Regions from separate parts of the Mesorhizobium sp. C395A genome, predicted to be linked through region 1. Evidence: predicted binding sites of a transcription regulator. Region 1 holds the regulator's gene; each other region holds the start of a gene.
What was found. The regulator PhoB, encoded in region 1, activates phosphate uptake and scavenging genes when phosphate is short. The targets are predictions, from matches to a motif close to TGTCATNNANCTGTCAT.

Region 1 (6,566 bases):
TCGCGATCCTCTTGTCGCACGGCATCGGCATGGGGCTGGTGCTGAAAGGCGAACTGTTCACCGGCACCCATTCCTCGGGCGGCGAGTTCGGCCACATGATCCACCGTCCGGGCGGCGCGCTCTGCCGCTGCGGGCGGCGCGGCTGCGTCGAGGCCTATGCCGGAAACTACGCCATCTGGCGCAGCGCCAAAATGATGAGCGAAGATGCCGAGCCGGTCGATATCGGCGACGCTGATATGCGCGCACTCGCCGCGCGCGCCCGCGAAACCGATGGCCCGGAGCGCGAAGCCTATCGCAAGGCCGGTGAGGCGCTCGGCTTCGGCCTCGGCAGCCTGTTTGCGCTGATCGACCCGGCGCCTGTCGCCATGGTTGGCGTCAGCGCCGCCGCCTTCGACCTGATCGAGCCGGCATTGCGCGAAGCGATCGCCCAGACCGCCGGCGGCCAGCACTCGAAGTCGATCTCCTTCGACACCGAGCCCAACGAGCTGCCGCTGATCCGCGAAGGCTGTGCCATGCGCGCGCTCGGCTTCGTCGATCAGGAGATTTTCGCGCCGGGCATTCAGGCCAAATCCGGCAAGCATGTCGCCTGAATGGCCGGCAACGGCGCGACGCGCAGCATCCTAGTCTTCCCTGATCGCGTAGCCGGCGCCGCGAATGGTACGGATGACATCCGGCATGCGGCCGTTGTTGACCGCTTTGCGTAAGCGCCCGACATGGACGTCGACGGTTCGCTCGTCGATGTAGATCGTCTCGCCCCAGACATTGTCGAGCAGCTGGCTGCGCGAGAACACGCGGCCGGGATGGCGCATCATGAATTCGAGCAGCCGGAACTCGGTCGGTCCGAGCCTGATCTCGCTCTTCTTGCGGTAGACACGGTGCGACTCGCGGTCGAGCACGATGTCGCCGACCTTGAGCACGCTGGACAGCACTTCCGGCTTGGAGCGGCGCAGCAGCGCCTTCACGCGCGCCATGAACTCCGGCGTCGAGAATGGCTTGACCAGATAGTCGTCGGCACCGGTGGACAGGCCGCGCACGCGATCGCTTTCCTCACCGCGCGCGGTCAGCATGATGATCGGCAGCCGCTCGGTTTCGGGCCGCACTCTAAGCCGCCGGCAGAGCTCGATGCCGGAAACAGCGGGCACCATCCAGTCGAGCACCAGGAGATCGGGCACGTTTTCCTGCAGGCGGATCTCGGCCTCGTCGCCGCGTGTCACCACCTCGACGTGATAGCCTTCGGATTCGAGGTTGTAGCGGAGGAGCACGCCTAGCGGCTCCTCGTCCTCCACGACCATGATGCGTGGCGCGATCATAGGCAGTTCACCCTCATCAGGCCGGCGTGGCCATCGCCGTCTCGTCCTGCTTCGGACGATTGGCGGGCAATTGCTGGCCGGTCAGCACATAATACGCATTTTCGGCGATGTTGGTGACATGATCGCCGATGCGCTCAAGATTCTTGGCGCAGAACAAGAGATGCGTGCAGGCGGTGATGTTGCGAGGGTCTTCCATCATGTAGGTCAAGAGCTCACGAAACACGGACGTGTATTTGACGTCGATGCGCTCGTCGTCATTCCTGAGTTTTGCAAGAGCTGCCGCATCGGTGGCGGCATATTCCTCGACGACGCCTTGCACCTGGATCAGCACCAGCTGCGCCATGGCATCGATGGAGTGCGAGAGGTCGCGCGGCGTGACGCTCAAGCCCACGGTGCCGACGCGTTTGGCGATGTTCTTGGCGAGATCGCCGATGCGCTCGAGGTCGCCGGCCATGCGGATCGAGCCGACCACGGCGCGCAGATCGTTGGCCATCGGCTGGCGCTTGGCGATCAGCGTGATGGCGCGGTCGTCCAGTTCGCGCTGGCGCGCATCCATGATGGCGTCGTCGGAAACGACACGCTGTGCCAGCGCATTGTCCGAATTGAGCAGCGCCCTGGTCGAGCCGCTGACCATCGAGCCTGCCAGATCGCCCATGTCGCGGATCAGCTTGCTGATCTGCCCGAGCTCTTCATCGAAGGAGGCGACGGTATGTTCACCCATGATCTTGGTCCTCGTGCCTGAAAATTCACCCGCCGGACGGCTCAGCCGAAGCGGCCGGTAATGTAGTCCTGGGTGCGCTTGTCGTCGGGGTTGGTGAACATCTTGTCGGTGGCGCCCTCCTCGACGAGATAGCCGAGATGGAACATCGCCGTGCGCTGCGACACGCGCGCCGCCTGCTGCATCGAGTGGGTGACGATGACGATCGTGTAGTTCTGGCGCAGTTCGTCGATCAGCTCCTCGACACGGGCGGTGGCGATCGGATCGAGCGCCGAGCAGGGCTCGTCCATCAGGATCACCTCCGGCGACACGGCGATGGCGCGCGCGATGCACAGGCGCTGCTGCTGGCCGCCGGACAGGCCGGTGCCGGGCTCCTGCAGGCGGTCCTTGACCTCGTTCCAGATCGCCGCCTTCTTCAGGCTCTGCTCGACGATCTGGTCCATGTCGGACTTGCGCTTGGCCAGCCCATGGATGCGCGGGCCGTAGGCGACGTTCTCGTAGATCGACTTCGGGAACGGGTTGGGTTTCTGGAACACCATGCCGACGCGGGCGCGCAGTTCGACGACATCGATGTTCTTGTCGTAGATGTCGTCTTCATCGAGCGTGATCTTGCCGGTCACCCGCGCCAAATCGATGGTGTCGTTCATGCGGTTGAGGCAGCGCAGGAAGGTCGACTTGCCGCAGCCGGACGGGCCGATCAGCGCCGTCACCTGGTTCTGACGCACGTCGAGATTGACGTCGAACAACGCCTGCTTCTCGCCGTAGAAGACGCCGACCTTGTCGCCGCGCATCTTGATGACTTCGTTCGACTTGGCGTTCATTTTGTCGCCCACTGCATTCTCAAGGGACTGTTCGGTCATGATGTTCATACCAAATTGCCTTTTTTCTACCAGCGCCGCTCGAAGCGGCGCCGGAGCACGATCGCGGTGATGTTCATGGCCATGAGGAAGACGAGCAGGATGATGATGGCGCCGGACATGCGCTCGACAAAAGCGCGCTCAGCCTCGTTTGCCCACATATAGATCTGAACCGGCAGCGCGGTCGCCGGATCGAAAGGCGTCGTCGGATAATCGGCGACGAAAGCGACCATGCCGATCAAGAGCAGCGGTGCTGTCTCGCCGAGCGCACGCGCCAGGCCGATGATGGTGCCGGTAAGGATGCCTGGGGCGGCAAGCGGCAGGATGTGATGGAACACCATCTGCATCTTGGAGGCGCCGAGACCTAGGGCCGCCGAGCGGATCGACGGCGGCACCGCGGCGAGGGCGGCGCGCGTGGCGATGATTATGGTCGGCAATGTCATCAAGGTCAGCACCAGGCCGCCGACGAAGGAAGCCGAGCGCGGCATGCCGAGGAAGTTGATGAACACGGCAAGGCCAAGCAGACCGAAGACGATCGACGGCACCGCCGCGAGATTGTTGATGTTGACTTCGATCAGGTCCGTAAAGCGGTTCTTCTTGGCGAACTCCTCCAGATAGATGGAGGCGGCGACGCCGATCGGCAGCGCCAGCAACAGCACGATCACCATCATGTAGAACGAGCCGATGATCGCCACGCCCATGCCCGACGTTTCGGGCCGGCTGGAGGCGCCATAGGTGAACAGGCCGGTGTTGAAATGCTCGGCCATCACGCCGTCGGCTTTGAGCTTGTTCATCCAGTCGATCTGCTGGTTGGACACCTTGCGGCGCGCTTCATCGACGCCGAGGTCGATCTGGCCCTTGAAGGCCGAGTCGAGGTTCGCGGCAGCCAGGATGTCGACGTCACGCGTCCTGCCGATCACCGACGGATCGGCGGAGACGATGTCGCGCAGCTGGACGCGGGCGCCTTCCGACAGGAAGCCCTTGAGCTTCAGCATCATCGGCTTGTTGGCCGGATCGATGCCGAGCTTGGCCACCAGCGCGTTTTCGGCGAGCTTGGGATAGTTCGCCTTGATCAGCACGGTAGGGTCGGTCGCGCGCTTGCCGGAGGGATCGATCACCTTCTCGTCGAAGGTGACCGGCAGCGTCACCGTCGTCTGCCAGAAGGCGGTGTAGCCTTTCGAGACGATGGTGATCAACATGATGGCCAGGAACGCCAGGCCCACCGAGATCGCAATCACGCCATAGATGCGGAACCGGCGTTCGGCGGCGTAGCGCGCCTTCAGCCCGATGTCGCGGCGCGGACGCGCGACGGCGCCCGCCATCGTGTCCAGGGGGATGTCGGTCATTCGTACTGCTCCCGGTACTTGCGCACGATGTAGAGGGCGACGATGTTCATCACCAGCGTCAGCGCGAACAGCGTCAGGCCGAGCGCGAAGGCGACCAGCGTCTGCGGCGAGTTGAACTCGAGGTCGCCGGTCAGCTGGTTGACGATCTTGACGGTGATGGTCGTCATCGCCTCGAACGGATTGGCCGTCAGATTGGCGGCGACGCCCGCCGCCAGCACGACGATCATCGTCTCGCCGATGGCGCGCGACGCCGTCAACAGGATGGCGCCGACGATGCCGGGCAGTGCCGCCGGCAGGATCACCCGCTTGATCGTCTCGGAGCGGGTGGCGCCGAGGCCGAGCGAGCCGTCACGCATTGCGCGCGGCACCGCGGTGATGATGTCGTCGGACAAAGAGGACACGACCGGGATCAGCATGACGCCCATCACCAGACCGGCGGTGAAGATGCTCTGGCCCTGGATGAAGGGCGAGCCGCCGGTGAGTGCCGCCGACAGGTCGCGCAAGAACGGTCCGAGCGTGACAACGGCGAAGATGCCGTAGACGATGGTCGGAATGCCGGCCAGCAGTTCCAACGCCGGCTTGACCACCGAGCGCACACCGCGCGAGGCATATTCGGACATGTAGACCGCCGACATCAGCCCGACCGGCACTGCGACCAGAAGCGCGACGGCGGCGATGTAGAGCGTGCCGGCGAGTAGCGGGATCAGGCCGAACTGACCCTGGCTGCCGCCGGAACCGGCGGCGGCGAAACGCGGATCCCACACCGTGCCGAAGAAGAAGCTCATCGGCGATACGCTCTCGAAGAAGGTGATCGTCTGGAACAGCATCGACAGCACGATGCCGACCGTGGTCAGGATGGCGATGGTCGAGGCCGCAAGCAGCCCCCACAGCATCAGCTTCTCGACATTGTTGCGCGCCCTGGCGCGCGGCGCGATCTGCCTCAGCGCATAGAAGGCGCCGGCGACCGACAGCGCGAAGGTCAGCACGGCGCCGAACAGGCCGAGCCGGTCCTGGACCTGGTTCGCCTCGACCGCGATCGGGATCATATAGTCCTGTGTGTCGCTGGCCAGTGCCACGCCCTTGGCGGCGAGCAGCGGCTGCAATTCGGCGAAAGTAGCGGGAAGTGCGGTATCGCCATCGAGCCGGCGCAGGCCCTTGGCCAGGCTCTTCACCAGGCTGGCGTCGAGCGCTTCGCTGGCCACCTTTGTGTCGGCGGTGCGCTCGGGCAAAGCGGCATGGATGTGCCGGTCGAGATAGAAGGAAGAGCCGATATCCCAGACGGCGAGCAGCAGGACGGCAGGCAGGACCGCGAGCAGAAAGGCCCACCAGCCATGATAATGCGCGCGCGAATGCGGCTTGACCTTGCCGGTATCCTGCGCCGCTGCGCGCTGGCGGCCGATCACAAAAGCGACCACGCCTATGGCGATGACTATGGCGAGTACGAGCAAGGACGACATCACCCACCCCAGGGAAAATTCAGATCGCCGCCACCGTTGCGGCAAGCGGCGAAATCATGGCGCGGATTTGGTCCGCGCCCTGATCCGGTCGGTTGATTACATCGTCTTTCCGGCGGCGAAGGCGTCGCGCTGGCCCTGACGTTCGGCGTCGGGAGCGGAAACCAGGCCGTACTGGGCGAGCGGGCTTTCCGGGCCGATCATCTGGTCATCAAGGAAGAACTCGACATATTCCTTGAGGCCGGGAACGACGCCCAGATGCGCCTTCTTGACGTAGAAGAACAACGGCCGCGACACGGGGTACGTGCCATCGGCGATGGTCTGCGTCGAAGGCACGATGCCTTCCACGGTAGCGACCTTCAGCTTGTCGGCATTGTTCTCGTAGAAGGCGAGGCCGAACACGCCAACGCCGGTCTTGTTGGAGTCGATGCGGGCCAGCGTCTCGGTGTAGTCGCCATCGATGTCGACAGCCTTGCCGTCCTTGCGGATGGCGATGCAGGTCTTGCCGATTTCCTTGTCGTCGGCGATGCCGGCAGCCTTCAAAGCGGCCTTGTCGCAGCCGGCGTCGAGCAGCTTGGTCTCGAACACTTCACGGGTGCCGTGCTTCTCACCCGGGATATAGGCGGCGATATCCCAGTCGGGCAGCTTCGGATTGACCTGGTTCCACTTGGTGTTCGGGTTGTCGACCAGCTTGCCGTCGACCACTAGCTTGGCGGCGAGCGCCTTGTAGATGTCGGCGGGAACCAGCGCCCAGTCCGGACCCTTGATGCCGGTGGCAAAGACGATGCCGTCATAGCCGATGCGGACTTCCTGGACGTCCTTGACGCCGGCGTCGGCGCAGGACTTCAGCTCGTCCTTCTTGATCGGGCGCGAGGAGTTGG
Region 2 (6,566 bases), 2.9 Mb from region 1:
TTGGATTTTCGCAAGGGAACGCGACCGTGCTTTGCCCCCGACAGAAATGCGCGCAAAATTGCCGGGCAAAACAGCCTTTCTTCTGATGCAGGGACAAACGCATGACGCTTGAAACCGCAGCGCCGAGCCATGGCTGGGAGATGCCGAAAAAGTTCGACCCGGATGATGTTCTCAGCCGCCCGCTGATGGCCAATCTGGCGACCGTGACCGCTGACGGCGCGCCGCGCAACGCGCCGATGTGGTTCATCTGGGAGGACGCTGCGATCTGGCTGCTCGGCTCGACCGGGGCAAGTGCTGTCAAACACCTCGAACGCGACCCGCGCTGCGCCGTGGAGATCGTCCATTTCGACAATGAGGCCGGCATCCTGCTGCATCTCGGCCTGCGCGGCTCCGCCACCATCGAGCCGATGGCGCCGAACCGCTTCAAACGGCTGCTGCACAAATATCTCGGCCCGGAGGCGACCTGGAACCGCTGGTTCATCGACAATGTGGCCGACATCGGCCATCCGGACGGGCGCCTGATCCGGCTTGCCCCGAAGAGCATCTTCACCAACAATGTGTCGTTCTTCAAAACCGGCCCCGATCTGGCGTGGCCGCCGAAGCCGTAAGCAGCGCGTTATCGACTGGCACAATCGTGTCGCATTGGTCAGCGGCAAGGCCTCGTGGTAAAAGCCGCCCCGACCCGGAGTTTTTGCGATGAACAAATTCACCCCCGCGACGAGCAACAAATTCGCGCCGGCAAAGCCCGCCGGTGCGCGCAGCGTCGACGAGATCACCGGCAGCCGCCGCTTGCGGCGCATGCGCAAGGCCGACTGGTCGCGCCGCCTGGTGCAGGAAAACAGGCTTACGGTGAACGATCTGATCTGGCCGATCTTCGTCATCGACGGCAAGAACACGCGCGAGCCGATCGCCGCCATGCCCGGCGTCTTCCGCCTGTCGCTGGACCTCGCCGTCAAGGAGGCCGAGCGGGCCGCTAAGCTCGGCATTCCGGCGATCGCCACCTTCCCCAATGTTGAACTCAGCCTGCGCGACCAAACGGGATCGCACATCCTCGACCCGGAAAACATCATCAACCGCGCCACCCGCGCCATCAAGGACGCGGTGCCGGAGATCGGCATCATCACCGATGCCGCGCTCGATCCGTTCACCTCGCACGGCCATGACGGCATCTTGCGCGACGGCATCATCGTCAATGACGAGACGGTGGAACAGGTGACCGCCGCGGCCGTCATCCAGGCCGCGGCCGGCGCCGACATCATCGCGCCGTCCGACATGATGGACGGCCGCATCGGCGCCATTCGCGACGCACTCGACGCCAATGGTTTTCAGGATGTGGCGATCATGTCCTATGCGACGAAATTCGCCTCCGCCTTCTATGGCCCCTACCGCGAGGCGGTCGGCACCGCCGGCCTGCTCAAGGGCGACAAAAAGACCTATTATCTCGACCACGCCAATTCCGACGAAGCGGTGCGCGAGGCCGAGCAGGACCTCGCCGAGGGCGCCGACATGCTGATGGTCAAGCCTGGCCTGCCCTATCTCGACATTATCCGGCGGCTGAAGGATGAGTTCCAAATGCCGACCTTCGCCTACCAGGTTTCGGGCGAATATTCGATGATCAAGGCGGCGGCCGCCAATGGCTGGATCGACGGCGAAAAGGCGATGCTGGAATCGCTGCTCGCCTTCAAGCGCGCCGGCTGCGACGGCATCCTGACTTACTTCGCGCCGGAAGTGGCGCAGCTGCTGAAGGGTTAGCCGGAACCTGGATGCTCCGGGTTCCGGCTTTTCCTCACGCCTTTGGCAAATAAGGAATCGTTCCGGCGAGATCGGTATCGTCGATCAGTTGGAAGCGGCTGTCGCTGCCCTTCTGACGCTCCGCCACAAACGGAGCGTATTGCGGATCGTTGGTGAAGGCTTCGGCTGCCTTTGCCGACGGAAACGCCATGATGGCGATCAGGCTGGTGTCGAGCGGCTTGCCCTCCAGCGTCTTCACATTGCCGCTGCGGGCGAGATACTTGCCGCCATGCTTGTGGACGAGGTCATGCACCGAAGCGGCATAGGCCGGCACCCATTTGTCGTCCTTCACCTTGATGTCTGCGATCACGTAAGCGGTCATTGTCCAACTCCTCATGGATCGGCACCGGACTGCCCGGTGACGTGACCGCTGCCTCGCATGGCGGCGCCGGACCGCTCCAGTCACAGAACTGTACCGGGGGTGCCAGTACAGCTTCTGTACTGGCTGAACTCAGGTTTTCTGAATAAGGTCCGGCAACATCTTTTGGAGCTCACCACATGACACAAGCCGGTTACAAGCAATTCTGCCCGCTCTCCATGGCCGCCGAGCTGCTCTGCACACGCTGGACCATGGTGCTGCTGCGCGAACTGGTGGCGGGATCGACCCGCTTCAACGATTTGCGCCGCGGCGTGCCGAAAATGTCGCCAACCCTTCTGTCGCAACGGCTCAAGGACCTCGAGGCCGGCGGCATCGTCGAGCGGACCGAGATCGCGACCGAGAAGGGCGTGTTCGAATACCGGCTGACCGAGGCGGGCCGGGATTTGCGCCCGGTTGTCGAGGCGATGGGGTTTTGGGGCCAGAAATGGGTCGAGGCCAGGCTGTCGCTCAAAAACCTCGATCCGTCGCTGCTGATGTGGGACATGCGGCGCAATCTGAACCCCAGTCCGCTGCCGGACGGGCGCACCGTGATACAATTCCTGTACCATGACCTGCCGGCGTCAAAACGATCGTGGTGGCTGATCGTCGAAAAGCAGGGCGAGGTCGATCTTTGCTGGTACGATCCGGGCTTCGACGTCGATCTCTACGTCTCGACCGATCTGTGCACCATGACCTCGATCTGGATGGGGCTGACGACAGTTCACAAGGAACGCGACAAGATCAGCCTGACCGGCGATCTCGACGTCGCCGGCAAGATGCAGATCTGGCTTGGGCTCAGCCCGTTTGCGGTGATGCCGAAGCGCGTGGCGGCTTGAGGTCCCTGCGCATTCCACAGATCGCTTGCCTCTAAAAATACTAGTTGCAAAATGCAATCAGTTTGAATACTGATTGCAAATCACAACTGGTCACCAAAGGGAGTCTTCCATGTCCAAACTGCGCGTCAATGCCTTCACCTTGTCGCTCGACGGTTTCGGCGCCGGTCCTGACCAGGACCTGCAAAATCCGCTCGGCGTTGGTGGCGAAGATCTGCACAAATGGATGACCGGCACCCGCACCTTCCACGAGATGGTCGGCAAGGATGGCGGCAGCACCGATGTGGACGACCGGTTCACCGTCCGCAGCTTCGACAATGTCGGCGCCTGGATCCTCGGCCGCAACATGTTCGGCCCGATCCGCGGCGAATGGCCGGATGAGAACTGGAAGGGCTGGTGGGGCAACAACCCGCCCTATCATGTGCCGACCTTCGTGCTGACCCACTACAAGCGTGACTCCATTGTGATGGAAGGCGGCACCATTTTCCGCTTCGTTACCGGCGGCATCCACGCCGCGCTCGAACAAGCAAAGGCTGCGGCCGGCGGCAAGGATGTCCGCGTCGGCGGCGGCGTTTCCACTATCCGGCAATATCTCAAGGAGAAGCTCATCGACGAGTTGCATCTGGCTGTGTCGCCAGTGTTGCTCGGGAGGGGCGAGAGCCTGTTTGCCGGGCTGGATATGCTGAAGCTGGGTTACCAGTGCACCGAGCAGGTGGCGACAGCGCTCGCCACGCATGTGACGATCAAGCGGGTGTAGTGGCGAAGTGATAGGCGCAGGCTTCTTTCTCCCCGTTCTACGGGGAGAAATGCCCGGCAGGCAATGAGGGGCAGCGCTGCTTTTGGAGGTTAGCAGCGTCCGACGACTGTGAATTCGCCGATGCCGGCGCTGCCCCTCATCCGCCCTTCGGGCACCTTCTCCCCGTGAAACGGGGAGAAGGAAAAGTGCTCAATACTTCTCCGGCACGTAAAGCTCGCGCGGCAGGACCTGGCGCTCGTACTCCGGGTTGAACACCCGCTCGGGCAGCGTGATTTCTTCGTGCGGCACGTCCTCATAGGGCAGCTGTTTGAGGAGATGGTCGATGCAGTTCAGCCGCGCCCGCTTCTTGTCGTTGCCTTCGACGATGTACCACGGTGCCTCTGGGATGTTGGTGCGGGCAAACGTCTCTTCCTTGGCCTTGGTGTACTGCTCCCAGCGCACGCGCGACTGCAGGTCCATCGGCGACAGCTTCCACTGCTTCATCGGATCGTGGATGCGCATCATGAAGCGCATCTGCTGTTCCTCGTCGGTGATCGAGAACCAGTATTTGACCAGCGTGACGCCGGAGCGGACCAGCATGCGCTCGAACTCCGGCACGTCGCGGAAGAACTCTTCGACCTGATCGGGTTCGGCAAAGCCCATCACCCGCTCGACGCCGGAGCGGTTGTACCAGGAGCGGTCGAACAGCACGATCTCGCCGCCGGCCGGCAGATGCGGCACGTAGCGCTGGAAATACCATTGTGATTTTTCGCGCTCGGTCGGCGCCGGCAGCGCCACGACGCGGCAGATGCGCGGGTTAAGGCGCTGGGTAATGCGCTTTATGACGCCGCCCTTGCCGGCGGAATCGCGTCCTTCGAAAACCACCACCAGCTTCTTTTTGTGGTAGGCGACCCAGGACTGCAGCTTGATCAGTTCCGACTGCAAGCCGATCAGGTCGCGGAAATACTGCATGCGGTCGATCGACGGCGGATGCGCGTTCTTGTAGATCTTGGCGATCTCCAGCGACAGCGCCGGCTCCGACATTTCAAGCTCATAGTCCTCGTCGAGCGTGTCGGCGAGTTCGGCTTCCAGCCAATCCCTGGCCGGAGAATTCTGCTTCAACTCGGTCATTTCCACTGCTCCGCTTGCCGGCTGACATGAAACCCTGAGCCGACTCGATATAGGCCGCCAATGACGGTTTTATTGCAAGCCGCCGGCCAGCCGGTCATCACTGCAAACCAGCGAGCATTGCCGATCCATCGCCCTGGGATGGCGACAAGCCGCTCAAATTGTCCTACAAATGGCGGACCCGTTCGGGCTTCCCCGCCCTTTCCTGCTAAAACCGCCTCCCCACCAAAACTACGAGGATCTGACATGGAATACCGCACGCTTGGCCGTTCCGGCTTGAAAGTTTCGGCGCTGACCTTGGGAACCATGACCTTCGGCGGCAGCGGGCCGTTCGCTGCCGTCGGCAATTCCGATCTCGCGGAGGCCTCGCGCATCATCGACACTTGCATCGATGCCGGCATCAATCTCATCGACACCGCCAATGTCTATTCGAACGGATTGTCGGAAGAGATCATCGGCGAGGCGCTCGGCGGCAAGCGCAAGAACGACGTGCTGATCGCCTCCAAGGCGCGCATGCGGATCGGCAAGGGCCCCAATGACGAAGGCCTGTCGCGCCATCATCTGATCCGCGAATGCGAGAAGAGCCTGAAGCGCCTCAGGACAGATGTCATCGACATCTATTTCCTGCACGAATGGGATGGCGCGACGCCGCTCGAGGAAACCATCGCCGCGCTCGACACGCTGGTTGCCCAGGGCAAGATCCGCTATGTCGGCTGCTCCAACTATTCCGGCTGGCAGGTCATGAAGGCGCTGGGCATCAGCGACAGCCAGCACCAGCCGCGCTTCGTCACCCAGCAGATCCACTACACGCTGGAAGCACGCGAGGCCGAGTATGAGCTCTTGCCGATCTCGGTCGACCAGGGCCTTGGCGTGCTGGTGTGGAGCCCGCTCGCCGGCGGCCTCCTGTCGGGAAAATACCGCCGCGACAGCCCGACGGCGCGCCAGATCGGCGGCTGGTCGGAACCGCCGATCCGCGACGAAGACCGTCTGTGGCGGATCGTCGATGTGCTGGTCGACATCGGTGCGGCACGCGGCGTTTCGGCGGCCCAGGTGGCGCTGACCTGGCTGCTCGGCCGGCCAGCCGTCAGTTCGCTGGTGATCGGCGCACGCAATGAGTCCCAGTTGAAAGACAATCTCGCCGCGGCAAGCCTGACGCTGTCCTTTGATGAACGCCAGCGTCTCGATGCCGTCAGCCGGCCGCCGGTGCTCTATCCCTACTGGCACCAGCAGTTTACGGCGAAGGACCGCTTCGGCCCGGCCGATCTGGTTATGGACCGCAGCGTCATCTGACTTAAGGGCGCCGGAAGCCGCTAGCCCGCGATAAACCGCCAGACCTGCGGATCGGGCTCGATCTGGCCGCTGAGCACGAAATATTTGTAGAGCACGAGCAGGCAGATCGCCTGCTCGGCCCGCTCGTCGGCGAATTTGCGGCAATAGGCGTTGGCCGCCGCAACGATGCGCTGGGCCTCGGCCGGATGCTGCTCGAGATGATGCACCCGCTCGGCCAGATCGCTGAAGTCGGGCGCCAGCGGCACATAATGGACATCGGGCTCGAGCTGCCCCTCGGCGAACCAGGTCTCGTAAGTCGGCGGCGGCATCAGGCAGAGCGAGTTCGAGCTCATGATCCATTTCAGATTGGTCGCGACATCATTGCCTTCGAGCGAGATGATGTAGCGGTAGCGGCGCTGCTGATCGATGCTGAGATAGGGCTTGCGGTATT
Region 3 (6,566 bases), 1.5 Mb from region 1:
GACAAGAGTCCCAGGTGCAACACGAATCGGTTTTTTAGGTTTTCCCCAACTTGCCCGGTCGCTTATGAGCCGGCGTCTCGTCGGGAGCTGGCCACGCGCCTCTGCACGACGTTTTCGTTGACTTCATGGCCGAAAAACACGATAAGCCGCAAAGGCCGCCGCTTTGGCGGCTTTTTTGATTTTTCCGGTACCGGAGACGCATATAATGAGCGGTTCGGCGCTTTACGAGACCTTTGCCCGCGCCCCTTTGGCCTTCGATCATGGCGAAGGCACCTGGCTGGTTACCGACAAGGGCGAGCGATATCTCGATTTCGCTGGCGGCATCGCGGTCAATTCGTTGGGCCACAGCCATCCGCATCTGGTCTCGGCGCTGACCGAACAGGCGGCCAAGCTCTGGCACGTCTCCAATCTCTACGAGATCCCGGGGCAGACCCGGCTCGGCGAGCGGCTGGCTGACGCCACCTTCGCCGACAAGGTGTTCTTCACCAATTCCGGCGCCGAGGCGCTCGAATGCGCGATCAAGACGGCGCGGCGCTACCAGTTCGTCAAGGGCCATCCCGAGCGCTTCCGGGTCGTCACCTTCGAAGGCGCCTTCCACGGCCGCACGCTGGCGACCATCGCCGCCGGCGGCCAGTACAAATATCTCGAAGGTTTTGGGCCCAAGGTCGAAGGCTTCGACCAGGTCGGCTTCGACGACATCGACGCCGCCGAGAAGGCGATCACACCAGAGACCGCCGCGATCCTGATCGAACCGGTGCAAGGCGAGGGCGGCATCCGCCCGGTGCCGACGCAATCCTTGAAACGGCTGCGGCAGCTCTGCGACCAGCACGGCCTGCTGCTGATCTTCGATGAGGTCCAGTGCGGTATCGGTCGCACCGGAAAGCTGTTCGCGCATGAATGGACCGGCGTGACGCCCGACATCATGGCGATTGCCAAGGGCATTGGCGGCGGCTTCCCGATGGGCGCGTGCCTCGCCACCGACGACGCTGTCGTCGGCATGACGGCAGGCGTGCATGGCACCACTTTCGGCGGCAATCCGCTGGCCATGGCGGTCGGCAACGCTGTGCTCGACGTCGTGCTGGAAGACGGCTTCCTCGAAGACGTCCAGCGCAAGGCATTGCTGATGAAGCAGGGCCTGGCGGCGGTCGCCGACGAATTTCCCGATGTCATCGAAGGCATCAGGGGCAGCGGCCTGATGCTTGGCCTGAAATGCGCCATGCCAAACACCAAGGTCAACATGGCGCTGCGCGACCAGCATCTGCTGGCGGTGCCGGCCGGCGACAACGTCATTCGTCTGCTGCCGCCGCTGACCGTCACCGACGCCGAGATCGGCGAAGCGCTCGATCGCATCCGCGCCGCTGCCAAGGGCCTGACCGACGCCATCGCCGCGGCCGCCGCGAAGTAATCCCGAGAACCATTCCCGATGAGCCTTCGCCATTTCACCGATCTTTCCGCCGTTTCCGAAGGCGATCTGCGCCTGATGCTGGACGATGCGGTGGTGCGCAAGGCGCGCCTCAAGGCCGGCGAACGGACCAAACCGCTCGAAGGCAAGGTGCTGGCCATGATCTTCGACAAGCCGTCGACGCGCACGCGCGTGTCCTTCGACGTCGGCATGCGACAGCTCGGCGGCGAGACCATCATGCTGACCGGCACCGAAATGCAGCTCGGCCGCTCCGAGACCATTGCCGACACCGCCAAGGTGCTGTCGCGCTATGTGGACGCCATCATGATCCGCACCACGTCGCATGAGCGGCTGCTCGAGCTGACCGAGAATGCCACGATTCCGGTCATCAACGGGCTGACCGACGACACCCATCCCTGTCAGCTGATGGCCGACATCATGACCTTCGAGGAGCATCGCGGTCCGGTTGCCGGCAAGACCATCGCCTGGACCGGCGACGGCAACAACGTGCTGCATTCGCTGCTCGAAGCTTCGGCGCGGTTCCGCTTCAACCTGAACGTCGCAGTGCCGGAAGGCAGCGAGCCGGCGCAAAAGCACATCGACTGGTCGAAGTCCAATGGCGGCAAGCTGCACTTCACCCGCTCGCCCGAAGAGGCCGTCGACCAGGCCGACTGCATCGTCACCGACTGCTGGGTGTCGATGGGCCAGGAACACCGCGCCCGCGGCCACAATGTCTTCTCGCCCTATCAGGTCAATGCGGCGCTGATGGCCAGGGCCAAGCCCGACGCCCTGTTCATGCACTGCCTGCCGGCGCATCGTGGCGAGGAAGTGACCGACGAGGTCATCGACGGTCCGCATTCGGTGGTCTTCGACGAAGCCGAGAACCGGCTCCACGCCCAGAAGGCGGTTTTGGCCTGGTGTCTGGGCGCTTGATCTCCAGGCGCTTGATCTCCAAGCGCTTGATCCGGGGCGGCGCGATGCCTATTTGCGCCCCATCACGCAAATCAAGCGCGTTTGGACGCATGCACCCCTCCGGGCCGCATGGCCGCGCCCTGGAGCTTTGTCATGTTGGAAACGCATCAAGTGACTGAACATCACCCCAAACTCGGCGAGTTCGGCTATGCCGGCGACGATCATGTCGTGCCCTTCGAGGTAGGCCCGCTCGACGTGCGCGGCCGCACCGTGCAGCTCGGGCCGATGCTCGACGCCATCCTCAACCGTCATGACTATCCCGAGCCGGTCGCCCGCCTGCTGGCGGAAGCCTGTGTGCTGACGGTGCTGCTCGGCACTTCGCTCAAATTTGAAGGCAAGTTCATCCTGCAGACCCGCACCGACGGGCCTGTCGACATGCTGGTCGCGGATTTCTCCACGCCCTCGGCATTGCGCGCCTATGCGCGCTTCGATGCCGACCGGCTGGAGGCCCTGGTGGCCGCAGGCCAGACCTCGCAGCAGACGCTGCTGGGCAGCGGCGTTTTGGCGCTGACCATCGACCAAGGCGCGCACACGCAGCGCTATCAGGGCATCGTCCAGCTCGACGGCGAGACGCTGGAAGACGCCGCGCGCACCTATTTCCGCCAGTCGGAGCAGATCCCGACCGACCTCCGGCTGTCGGTGGCCAAGCTGCTGACGCCCGGCCCCGGCGGTGCGCGCGAGCAGTGGCGCGCCGGCGGTATCCTGGCGCAGTTCCTGCCGCAGTCACCCGAGCGCATGCGCGTGCCGGACATTTCGGGCGGCGACGGCGATCCGCGTGACGTGACGCAGGAGCCGGCCGACAATTCGTGGCGCGAGCTGGTGGCGCTGCTCGGCACCATCGAGCCGACCGAGCTGATCGACCCGACCATCGGCGCCGAGCGGCTGCTCTACAGGCTGTTCCACGAACATGGCGTGCGCGTCTTCGGCGGCGTGCCGGTCGCCGACCAATGTTCCTGCTCAAGGGACAAGATACGCGGCATCCTCGAGGGGTTTTCCGCGCAGGAGATCAAGGACAGCACCGAAGATGGCGGCATCCACGTCGCCTGCGAGTTCTGCTCCAAGCAGTACGACTTCGACCCGGCGGAGTTTGCAGCTCAGTAGCATCTCTTCCTTCTCCCCGTTCACGGGGAGAAGGTGCCCGAAGGGCGGATGAGGGGCAGCGCGAACTTTGGTGAATGGCCGCGCATAGCCTACGTCATGTGCGTGGAAGATAACCTCATGAGTCCGGCGGCGCCCCTCATTGCACTGCCGGGCATTTCTCCCCGTATAGAGATGGGGAGAAAACCCCTAATTCACCGTCCGCCGCGTCCCCGGCAGATCCAGCGAAAACGCGGGAATAGCGACGTCGAACGTCTCGCCCTTTTTGTTGCGCATGGTGTAGTGGCCGACCATGAAGCCGGAGGGCGTCGAGAGCGGGCAGCCTGACGTGTATTGATAGCTGTCGCCGGGATTGAGCTCAGGCTGGTCGCCGACCACGCCGGCGCCGCGCACTTCCTCGATCCGGCCGCTGCCGTCGGTGATGTGCCAGTAACGCGACATAAGCTGCACGAAATCGTCGGACTGGTTGTCGATCGTCACCTGGTAGCCCCAGACATAACGGTTCTCCGCCGGGTCCGAGCGGTCCTCCAGGTAGAACGGTCTGACCTGCACTTTGATGTTGCGCGTGACGGCGCGATACATGGGCTGCTCCGGTTGCGCGGCAAGGAACATTTGTCGCGCTATGCGGTTTGATACGCGCACAACGGCATGTCCTGCCAGCCTCAAAGCGGAGGTGCCGACAAACAATGTCATTTAAGTGACACATGACAGTGTTGGTGTGCGCAAACCTTGCCGGCGCCTCAAGGCCCATCTGTCGACTGACAAAGCAGCCGCGAGCGGCCTTTCCGGAGTGACCAGATCTCATGGAACTAGCTCTCACAGCCGCCTTCGCTTCCTCCGCTTTGCTTCTTTCCAATCTCGCCAGCATCCTGCTTGCTTCGTCGAAACTGCAAGCGCGTCGCCTTATCCCTCCGCCATCCGACGAGCAGCCACCGGTCTCGATCGTCGTGCCGTCGCGCGGCGTGGAGCCGTTCACACAAGAGACGCTGCAGCGAGCCTTCTCGCTCGACTGGCCGCGCTACGAACTGATCTTCTGCGTCGCTCACGCCGACGATCCCGTCGTCAAACTGATAAACAGGGCGATCGTCCTGTTTCCCAACGTGCCGGCCCGGCTGCTGATCGGCGACGACCGCGTCAGCAGCAACCCGAAGCTCAACAACTGCGTCAAGGGCTGGGAAGCGGCGCGCAATCATTGGGTTATTCTGGCGGATTCCAACGTGCTGATGCCTAGGGATTACGTCCAGCACCTGATGGCGGCCTGGCGGACCAATACCGGGCTTATCTGCTCGACGCCGATCGGCTCGCGGCCGGAAGGCTTCTGGGCCGAGGTCGAATGCGCGTTCCTCAACACGCTGCAGGCGCGCTGGCAATATGCCGGCGAGGCGCTCGGTCTCGGCTTTGCCCAAGGCAAGAGCATGCTGTGGAACAAGCCGATGCTCGATACCAGTGGCGGTATCCGCGCGCTGGCCGCCGAGATCGCCGAGGATGCTGCTGCAACCAAGCTGGTCAACGGACTGGGCCTGCACGTCAATCTCGTTGCCTCGCCTTTCGAGCAACCACTGGGGCAGCGCCGACTTGCCGACATCTGGTCGCGCCAGGCGCGCTGGGCGCGGTTGCGCCGCGTCACTTTCCCGCTGTTTTTCGCACCCGAGATCCTGACCGGCGTCGCCGTGCCGTTGGCGTTGGCGCTGGTGGCGGCCGCAAGTGCCGGCATCAGCCTGCCGGCCACGGTGTTGGCCGTGCTGACGGCGGCCTACATTCCCGAATGCGCGCTGGCCGCGGCCAAGGGCTGGCACCTGTCGCTGCGCATGGTCCCGGCGATGATGGTGCGCGACATGATGCTTCCCGCCATCTGGGCGCGCGGCTGGCTGAGCGGCGCCGTCGACTGGCGCGGCAACATCATGACCATCGGCACCAAGACGGCCGAACTGGAAGAGGTTTCGTCGGGAGCGTGACGCCTCGCGGCCTATCCGGCGGCCTTCAGCGCCTGCGCAACGTCCTCCAGCAGATCGTCCGTATCCTCAAGACCGACCGACAGCCTGAGCGTTCCCGGCCCGATGCCAAGCTCGGCGCGAGCTTCGTCGCTGAGGTTCTTGTGCGTGGTGGTCGCCGGATGGGTGATCAGGCTCTTGGCGTCGCCGAGATTGTTGGAGATCAGCACGATGTCGAGCGCGTTCTGCAAGGCGAAGGCCGCCTGCTTGCCGCCCTTGACGTCGAGGCAGATCAGCGTCGATCCGCCCGTCATCTGCTTCTTGACGATGTCGGCCTGCGGGTGGTCGGCGCGGCCGGGATAGATGACGCGGGCGATTTCCGGCCGTCCTGCCAGGAAATCCGCGATCTTGGCCGCGCTTTCCGTCTGCTGGCGCACCCGAACCGGCAGCGTCTCCAGGCCCTTGAGCAGCGTCCAGGCGTTGAACGGCGACAGGCTCGGGCCGGTGTGGCGGAAATAGTCGTGCAAATTCTCGTCGATCCATTTCTTGTCCGACAGGATGATGCCGCCGAGACAGCGTCCCTGGCCGTCAATGTGCTTGGTCGCGGAGTAGACGACGATATGGGCGCCGAGCTGCAAGGGCTTCTGCTGCAAGGGCGTGGCAAAGACATTGTCGACGATCAGCCTGGCGCCGATCGAGGTGGCGAGCGCCGCCACCGCTGCGATGTCGACCACTTCCAGCGTCGGATTGGTCGGGCTTTCCAGGAAGAACAGTTTCGTGTTCGGCCGCACCGCCTTTTCCCAGTTGGCGATGTCGGTGCCGTCGACCAGCGTTGCCTCGATGCCGTATTTCGGCGCCAGCGTCTCCACCACCCAGCGGCAGGAGCCGAACAGCGCGCGCGCCGCAACGATATGGTCGCCGGCCTTGGCGCTGCACAGGAGCGCTGCCGTCACCGCCGCCATGCCGGACGCCGTGGCGCGCGCATCTTCGGCACCCTCCAGCGCGCACATGCGCTTTTCGAACATGTCGACGGTAGGGTTGGCATAGCGCGAATAGATGAAGCCCGGCTCCTCGCCCTTGAAACGGGCCTCGGCAGCCTGCGCCGTCTCGTAGACATAGCCTTGGGTGAGGTACATCGCTTCGGACGTCTCGCCGAACTGGGA

Region 2: a site for PhoB is predicted at 4,910-4,926, ahead of ppk2 (polyphosphate kinase 2). Genes of this name have one in related genera too.
Region 3: a site for PhoB is predicted at 4,160-4,176, ahead of NLY37_RS27165 (ceramide glucosyltransferase). Genes of this name have one in related genera too.

What each region holds. Positions count from the first base shown of each region.
Region 1 covers NZ_CP100473.1:4,100,270-4,106,835, forward strand. The annotation lists gene NLY37_RS20025 (ROK family protein) at 1-590, shown strand, start outside; gene phoB (phosphate regulon transcriptional regulator PhoB) at 621-1,310, opposite strand; gene phoU (phosphate signaling complex protein PhoU) at 1,327-2,031, opposite strand; gene pstB (phosphate ABC transporter ATP-binding protein PstB) at 2,073-2,897, opposite strand; gene pstA (phosphate ABC transporter permease PstA) at 2,915-4,231, opposite strand; gene pstC (phosphate ABC transporter permease subunit PstC) at 4,228-5,688, opposite strand; gene NLY37_RS20055 (substrate-binding domain-containing protein) at 5,785-6,566, opposite strand, start outside.
Region 2 covers NZ_CP100473.1:1,193,991-1,200,556, reverse strand. The annotation lists gene NLY37_RS05865 (pyridoxamine 5'-phosphate oxidase family protein) at 102-608, shown strand; gene hemB (porphobilinogen synthase) at 697-1,752, shown strand; gene NLY37_RS05855 (DUF1330 domain-containing protein) at 1,787-2,113, opposite strand; gene NLY37_RS05850 (winged helix-turn-helix transcriptional regulator) at 2,290-2,985, shown strand; gene NLY37_RS05845 (dihydrofolate reductase family protein) at 3,095-3,739, shown strand; gene ppk2 (polyphosphate kinase 2) at 3,929-4,849, opposite strand; gene NLY37_RS05835 (aldo/keto reductase) at 5,093-6,136, shown strand; gene NLY37_RS05830 (glycosyl transferase family 90) at 6,157-6,566, opposite strand, start outside.
Region 3 covers NZ_CP100473.1:5,585,688-5,592,253, forward strand. The annotation lists gene NLY37_RS27145 (aspartate aminotransferase family protein) at 206-1,405, shown strand; gene argF (ornithine carbamoyltransferase) at 1,424-2,335, shown strand; gene NLY37_RS27155 (Hsp33 family molecular chaperone) at 2,444-3,475, shown strand; gene apaG (Co2+/Mg2+ efflux facilitator ApaG/CorD) at 3,662-4,054, opposite strand; gene NLY37_RS27165 (ceramide glucosyltransferase) at 4,276-5,427, shown strand; gene NLY37_RS27170 (O-succinylhomoserine sulfhydrylase) at 5,439-6,566, opposite strand, start outside.